2 regions of the Arthrobacter sp. AK01 genome follow, and region 1 is predicted to be linked to the other one. Evidence: predicted binding sites of a transcription regulator. Region 1 holds the regulator's gene; the other holds the start of a gene.
The links. Region 1 encodes Rex, which represses fermentation and respiration genes when NADH is low (regulators of the CRP and FNR family bind a similar motif). Its sites were predicted from a motif close to CTTGTGAANNNNTTCACAAG; they were not measured.
Positions count from the first base shown of each region.

Region 2: LN996_RS20730 (glyceraldehyde-3-phosphate dehydrogenase) is a predicted target of Rex. The motif match lies at 1,996-2,015, and genes of this name have one in related genera.

Region 1 is NZ_JAJOHP010000032.1:41,863-45,267, forward strand. It holds gene LN996_RS12865 (DUF559 domain-containing protein) at 1-507, opposite strand, end outside; gene LN996_RS12870 (HAD family phosphatase) at 622-1,440, opposite strand; gene LN996_RS12875 (glutaredoxin family protein) at 1,517-1,771, shown strand; gene LN996_RS12880 (redox-sensing transcriptional repressor Rex) at 1,848-2,555, shown strand; gene LN996_RS12885 (hypothetical protein) at 2,603-3,301, opposite strand.
Region 2 is NZ_JAJOHP010000084.1:3,092-6,496, reverse strand. It holds gene LN996_RS20745 (zinc ribbon domain-containing protein) at 10-747, shown strand; gene LN996_RS20740 (YaaA family protein) at 760-1,524, opposite strand; RNA gene rnpB (RNase P RNA component class A) at 1,582-1,973, shown strand; gene LN996_RS20730 (glyceraldehyde-3-phosphate dehydrogenase) at 2,238-3,405, shown strand, end outside.

The sequences.
Region 1 (3,405 bases):
CGGAGTTTCGCGTCCTTCAAACTCCTGCCGAGGGGTGCGAATGATTTGGTCGCCTACACAGACCAGCTCTTTCAACGGTAGTCGGCGTGCCAGGTCCAGCCATGTCCTGGAGCGGGTGCTCATCCACATGCCGTGGTTGAACTCGATTTCGGATTCGTCCACGATCACCGTGTGTCCGATGATGCCTCGTCGCCGCGCTGAGGGGAGTTTCGTTGGCTTACTGAGGTGCAGTTCATGTGAATCGGCCAGCCACGGCGGGAGGAAAAGGCCGTGTATCCTGGCGGCGGTCACATGGGAGATCCATGCGCCAGGACTCGCCGCTGAGAGGGATCGCGCAGCTTCCGTCAGGTCAAAGTCCCAATTGGTGGGACGGTAGATTCCTTGGCTGACACTTTCGAATGAGTTTCGATTTCGGAGCTGCGCATGCTCCAAGCCCGCAGCCTTGGCCTCGTCAATGGTGAAGGGGGCAGAAGCCAGCAAGGCAGGAACGGGCGACGGTTTTTGCATACGGGCATTGTTGCCCAAGAAGCCCAGCACGTGCAGAAGTTATCCACAGGCGCTGTGGCTGAACTCATGCGGTGAGAGGGGGTTGGCCGGGAGGGGCTGTTTGGTGAGAGGGGGTCAGATGCGGGGGCCGCGGAACCTTGAGAATCCTCGCCACAGACCGTAGATCGCTCCGCCGACGGTGGCGGCCTTTAGGCCCAGCGTTGCTGCGCGGCGACCGGAACGGAAGTCGTACACGGGCCAGTTGTTCTCGCGGGCGTGCCTGCGGAGCTTGGCATCCGGGTTGATCACTACGGGGTGCCCCACCATGGTCAGCAGCGGAATGTCGTTGGCTGAATCGCTGTAGGCCCAGCAGTGCTCCAGGTCCAGGCCCTCCCGGTCGGCGACGAGTTGAACGGCGACGGCTTTTGCGGGCCCGTGCAGGATGTCACCCACAAGTTTCCCTGTGTACATTCCGTCTTCGACTTCGCCCACTGTGCCAAGGGCGCCCGTCAGGCCGAGCCGTGTGGAAATGACCGTGGCAACCTCGATGGGTGTTGCCGTCACAAGCCACACCTTCCGGCCGACCCTGAGGTGTTGTTCCGCCAAGGCCTTGGTTCCGGGCCAGATCCGCGACTCGATCATTTCGTCGTAGACCTCTTCGCCCAATGCCTTGATGTCATCCACGGTGATGCCGGCGGCGAGGGTAAGGGCGGAGTCGCGCACTGCGTGGACGTCTTCCATGTTTTCGCCGCGCATGACGAATTTGAACTGCTTCCAGGCGAAACCAGCAGCTTGGGGGAGCGTAAATGCCTTGCGCTCATACATTTTGCGGGCCACGTGGAAGAGGCTCGCGCCCTTCATCAACGTGTTGTCGACATCGAAGAATGCGGCTTCGCCAGTACGCTTCTGCACTTTGGCATCCGCGAACACAGCGGCGTTCTTCTCCTCGGGCATGCTTTGAGTCTAGTCAATCGCCGGCGCCTCGCGCTGACGGCGCCCGGGAGGGGATCCGGGCGGTTACCGTTATCCCATGGCTATTCCCGACGTCGTCCTCCTCACCAAAGCTGACTGCCACCTCTGCACGGAGGCGCGTGCCGCCGTCGAACGTGTAACGAAAAGCCTGGGTGTGCAGTGGACGGAGCAAAGGATCGACGACGATCCCCAACTGCAGGAACGGTTTGCCGAAGAGATTCCCGTAGTGCTGGTGGATGGCGTCCAACGGGATTTTTGGAAGATCGACGAGCAGCGGTTGAGCCGAACCCTGAAGAAAGTCCTGGAGGGCTGAGGGTGCGGTTACCCGTAAGTAACGGCTTTTGTTGAGTCCGGCCGGGGGTCATAGAGTGGAACAACAAAGCGACGCAATGGAGAATACCGTGACTGCGCTGGAACCGTCACCGGAAGCAACAACCGGGGACAACGAACCTGCCGCCAAGCAGATCCCGCCCGCGGCTGTGGCCCGGATGACCCTCTATTTGCGCGCGCTCAACTCTCTTCTGGCCGAGGGCGTGGAACGGGTTTCTTCCGAAGCGCTGGCTGAGGCCTCGGGCGTCAGCTCATCCACTCTCCGCAAGGACCTCTCCTACGTGGGCTCCTATGGAACCCGGGGTGTTGGTTACGAGGTCCAGTACCTGAGTCGCCACATAGCGGCCGCGCTTGGCCTGACGCACGACTGGAAGGTCGCGATCGTCGGCGCCGGTAACCTCGGCAAGGCACTGGCACGGTACGGCGGCTTCGAATCCCGGGGCTTTGACGTCGTAGCCATCTTCGACGCCGATCCCATGGTGATTGGTAATGAAGTGGGCTGGCTGCGGGTCAGCGACTCAGCCGAACTCGAACGGGTCCTGGAGCGTACCCACACGAATATGGTGGTGCTGGCGCTGCCTGCCACGGTGGCCCAGGCTGTGTGCGACCGCGTGATTGCCGCCGGAATTCGGAGCATCCTCAGCTTCGCTCCAGTCCTGCTGCAGGTTCCACCGCATGTGAACCTCCGCAAGGTGGACATGGCCACCGAGCTCCAGATTCTGGCCTACCACGCACAACGGGCGCAGACACCGGGCCAGGCTGTTTAGCCTTCGCCGGGTCCGCGCCCGCGTTTAGTGCTTGGAGTCCCGCGTCTTTAGCGGCCGTAAGGGTTCTGGTATGCGTTGCCGAACGGCTGGGCCTTACGGAAGTAAGGAGCCGACGCCGGCAGGTAGAGCAGGACGATTGCGGCGATTCCCAGGAGTGCGGAGAGCGTCGCGAGGCTCAACGGGAAGAGGGCGAAAATGGAGAGCGCGGCGAGGATCGTTCCAAGGATCCGGGCCCAGTTCCGGCCCTTGCGGACGTTGATGGCCACGAGTGCGTAGAGGCCCGCACCGATGATCCCCACTACCACCATGACTCCGATAATGAAGCCCTGGACGTCTTCGAACCTGACGTCCGCAGCACCGCCGGCAGCCATCTGGTCTTCCACCATGCTGCGCATCGTGGGATCGCTCAGGGCCGCCATGCCAATGAGGATGGAGATGAGCCAAATCGCTCCGGCTCCGACGATCAGCCAGAAAGCGATGTTGACCATCTGCGGCACAGTGGTGGGGCCGGGCTGCTGGCTTGGCCAGTTGGTGTCCTGGCCGTACTGCGGTGCGGCGGGCGCCTGGCCGTACTGCGGGGCGGCGGGTGACTGCTGGCCGTACTGCGGCGCGGCGGGTGACTGCTGGCCGTACTGCGGCGCGACGGGTGACTGTTGGCCGTACTGCGGCGCAGCGGGCTGGCCGCCTGGCTGCTCTGGCTGGTTGGCATCGCCTGGGTTTGACGGCGGGTACGGAGGGTTGCTCATGGCATTCCTTTGCTTGTTCGACTGCTGGTGCGGCCGCCGGGATCAGCAAAATGACCCTGCCCCCAGCGTGGTTCTGCTTCCACCGTACCTCCCGGGTCTGACGC
Region 2 (3,405 bases), on a different contig from region 1:
GAGGTAAGCGTGGCGAAAGCAGCACCGGCAGAACAATTGAAATTGCTTGAACTGCAGGGGCTGGACGCCAAGCTGAAGTCGTTGGCAGGCCGCCGGAAGGTTTTGGAAACGGACCCCCGCATCACGGACCTCACAGATGCCCTTAGCGTCGCCAATGGTGAGCTGGGAGCCGCCAAGGTCGCAGTACACGATGCCGAGTCCGAACTTCGCCGGGCGGAAGCTGACGTGGAGCAGGTTGCCACCCGCATTGAACGCGACGAGACCAGGCTCAACAGCGGCACCGGCCTGTCCAAGGACCTGGTGGCGTTGCAGAATGACATTGCATCGCTCAACAAACGCCGCTCGGACCTTGAGGATGTTGAGCTCGAAATCCTGGAGCGACTGGACACGCTGCGTGAGCGGCAAACAGCCCAGCAGGCGATCGTTGACGATATCCAAGGCTCCTTCGGCAGCATCCGTGCCGAACTCGATGAAGCCATTGCTGAAATCGCGGCTGAAGAAACCGTGGTTCGTGGACAGCGGGCAGCGTTCGCCGATTCCCTGGACGGGGGAGTGCTCGCCGTCTACGAGAAGACCATCGCCAAGCGTGGCGTCGGTGCCGCCCGGCTGTTCCATGGGAAGTCCGAGGGGTCGGGCATGATGCTCAGCCCTGGCGACTTGGCCGAAGTCAAGGCCGCTGCTGAAGACGACATCGTCTTCTGCCCGGATTCCGGTGTCATCCTGGTCCGTTCGGCCGAGTGGAACTGACCGGCCCCTACATCAGCTGGACAGGATGATGTTGAGCGCGTGCGGCTTCCGGGCCGTGCCCTCAACAAGCTCCGCAGTCCAGACTTCGCCGGCGGCCTTCAGGAGCTGATCCGGAGTTGCAGGAGCTTTGCCGCGCCTTGTCAGCAAGTGCCGCGCCAGCTCGCCACGCGTGTGCTTGGCGAAGTGGCTCACAACGGTCCGTTCGCCGTTTGCTTCATTGAACACATTGACGTTGACGGTCTGCGCCGTAGGGGGAGCCCATGCTGCGGCGTAGGTGCTGGAGCGGCAATCCACCAGGAGATGGCCCTCGGCACGTGAGGCGAGGGCTGCGCTAAGTTGCGGCTTCCAATAGGAGGCGAGGCGTCCGACGTCGGGCAGCGCAGTTCCCATGGACAGCCGGTAGGCGGGTACATGGTCACCAAAGCCGATGGCGCCCCAGAGGGCGGAGACCACAAGGATCGACTCGGTCGCCTTACGGCGCTGTGTTGGCGTCATGGTGTTGTAGCCCAGGGCATCGTAGAGAACCCCGGAATAGACCTGGTGTGCCGGCGCTGCCGGTTCCGCATGGAGTCGGGTATTGCGTTCGACGTCGTCGCGCAGCGATGCACCGACGCCCAGCAACGCGAGTGCGTCCTCGTGCGCGCTCACGCTACCCAAAGCTTCCAGCACCTTTGCCCGATATGGATTCAGTTCCGGAAAGCTGAGCGACTCCCAATCGATGGCGGGACCTTTGGGAGCGGGGGTCTTGCCTTCGGAAGGCGGCAGCAGAATCAGCACCAGTCGATATTACCGGGGACTTTGGCCGGTCCCAACGCCGGTAGACTGGACGGCGGATGGGTCGACCAGGCGGTCGCGCGTCATGAAAGTGGCTCGAGGAACGTCCGGGCTCCGCAGGGCAGGGTGGTGGGTAACGCCCACTCGGGGTAACCCGCAGGCCAGTGCCACAGAGAACAGACCGCCTGCGCCGCATGGTGTTTGCATCACGCGGCAGCAGGTAAGGGTGAAACGGTGGTGTAAGAGACCACCAGCTCCCTGGGTGACCGGGGAGGCTAGGTAAACCCCACCCGGAGCAAGGCCAGACAGGACACGTTCGAGGGCTGCTCGCCCGAGTGTCCGGGTAGGCTGCTGGAGGGCGTCGGCAACGGCGTTCGTAGATGGATGGCCGCCACTCCTCTGCCGGTAACGGCAGGGGATGACAGAACCCGGCGTACCGGTCGACCCATCCATTTATGACTGCCGCAAAACCGGCGTGTGAGTGATTTCACGCCTTCGGGCGGCCTATGCTCCTTCCTTCCGCCTTAGAATGGTTACTGAACGTAGATGTTCTGCCGCCGGGACTGCGTTCGCAGCCGGCGGATTTTTCTTTGCTCTCGTTCAAGGCGCTGTGGGTGGACCGAAGCCCGCTGGCGCATGTGCCGCAGGACTACTCCGGGCGGCCGCTGCCATCTGCATACGAGGACGTATGTGGTTGACCCAAGGAAGGTAGTTCTGTGAGCCAGACGTCAGATTCTTGTCTTGATAAGTGGATGGGCCGGGAGGCTCTCGCCGAGGCCATGATTCCGGTGATCGGCCGGTTGTACCGGGAAAACAACGTGGTCACCAGCATCCACGGCCGCAGCCTGATCAACAAGTCCACCATGAACATCCTTAAGGCGCACCGCTTTGCCCGCCGGATGAGCAACCACGAGCTCCTGCTCGAAGAGACCGCACCCCTGCTGAACGCCCTGTCAGAGCTGGAACTCGGCGCAGCAGCCATTGATATTGCACGCTTGACCGAGAAGTTCCGGGCTGAAGGCAATGGCGCCTCCTTGGATGAGTACCTGCGAGCAGAGCTCGCTGAGATCGTGGGAAAGCGCGGCGCTGACGACCGCACCAGCACCGACGTCGTTCTTTACGGCTTTGGCCGCATCGGTCGTCTCCTGGCCCGCATCCTCATTGAGAAGGCCGGCGGTGGCCACGGCCTGCGACTCCGCGCCATCGTGGTGCGCAAGGGCGCTGAGAACGATCTTGTGAAGCGTGCCAGCCTGCTGCGCCGCGACTCCGTGCATGGTTCCTTCGAGGGCACCATCCGCGTGGACGAGCAAGCCAACACCATCACCGCCAACGGCGTGCAGGTCCAGGTCATCTACTCGGACAACCCCGCCACGGTGGACTACACGGCCTACGGCATCAAGGATGCCCTGGTCGTGGACAACACAGGCCGCTGGCGCGATGCCGAAGGCCTCTCCCAGCACCTGCAGAGCAAGGGCGCTTCCCGCGTCCTGCTCACCGCGCCGGGCAAGGGCGACCTCAAGAACATCGTTCACGGCATCAACCACAAGGACATCGCGGATGAGGACAAGATCGTCACCGCCGCGTCCTGCACCACCAATGCCATCACACCCGTGTTGAAGGCCATCAACGACAAGTTCGGCATCATCCACGGCCATGTTGAAACGGTGCACTCGTTCACGAACGACCAGAACCTGATCGACAACTTCCACAAGGGCGATCGCCGCGGCCGCTCCGCAGCGTTGAATATGGTCATCACCGAGACAGGCGCCGCAAAGGCTGTAGCCAAGGCGCTCCCGGAACTGCAGGGCAAGCTGACCGGCAACGCCATCCGCGTTCCGACGCCGGATGTTTCCATGGCCATCCTGAACCTCAACCTTGAAAAGG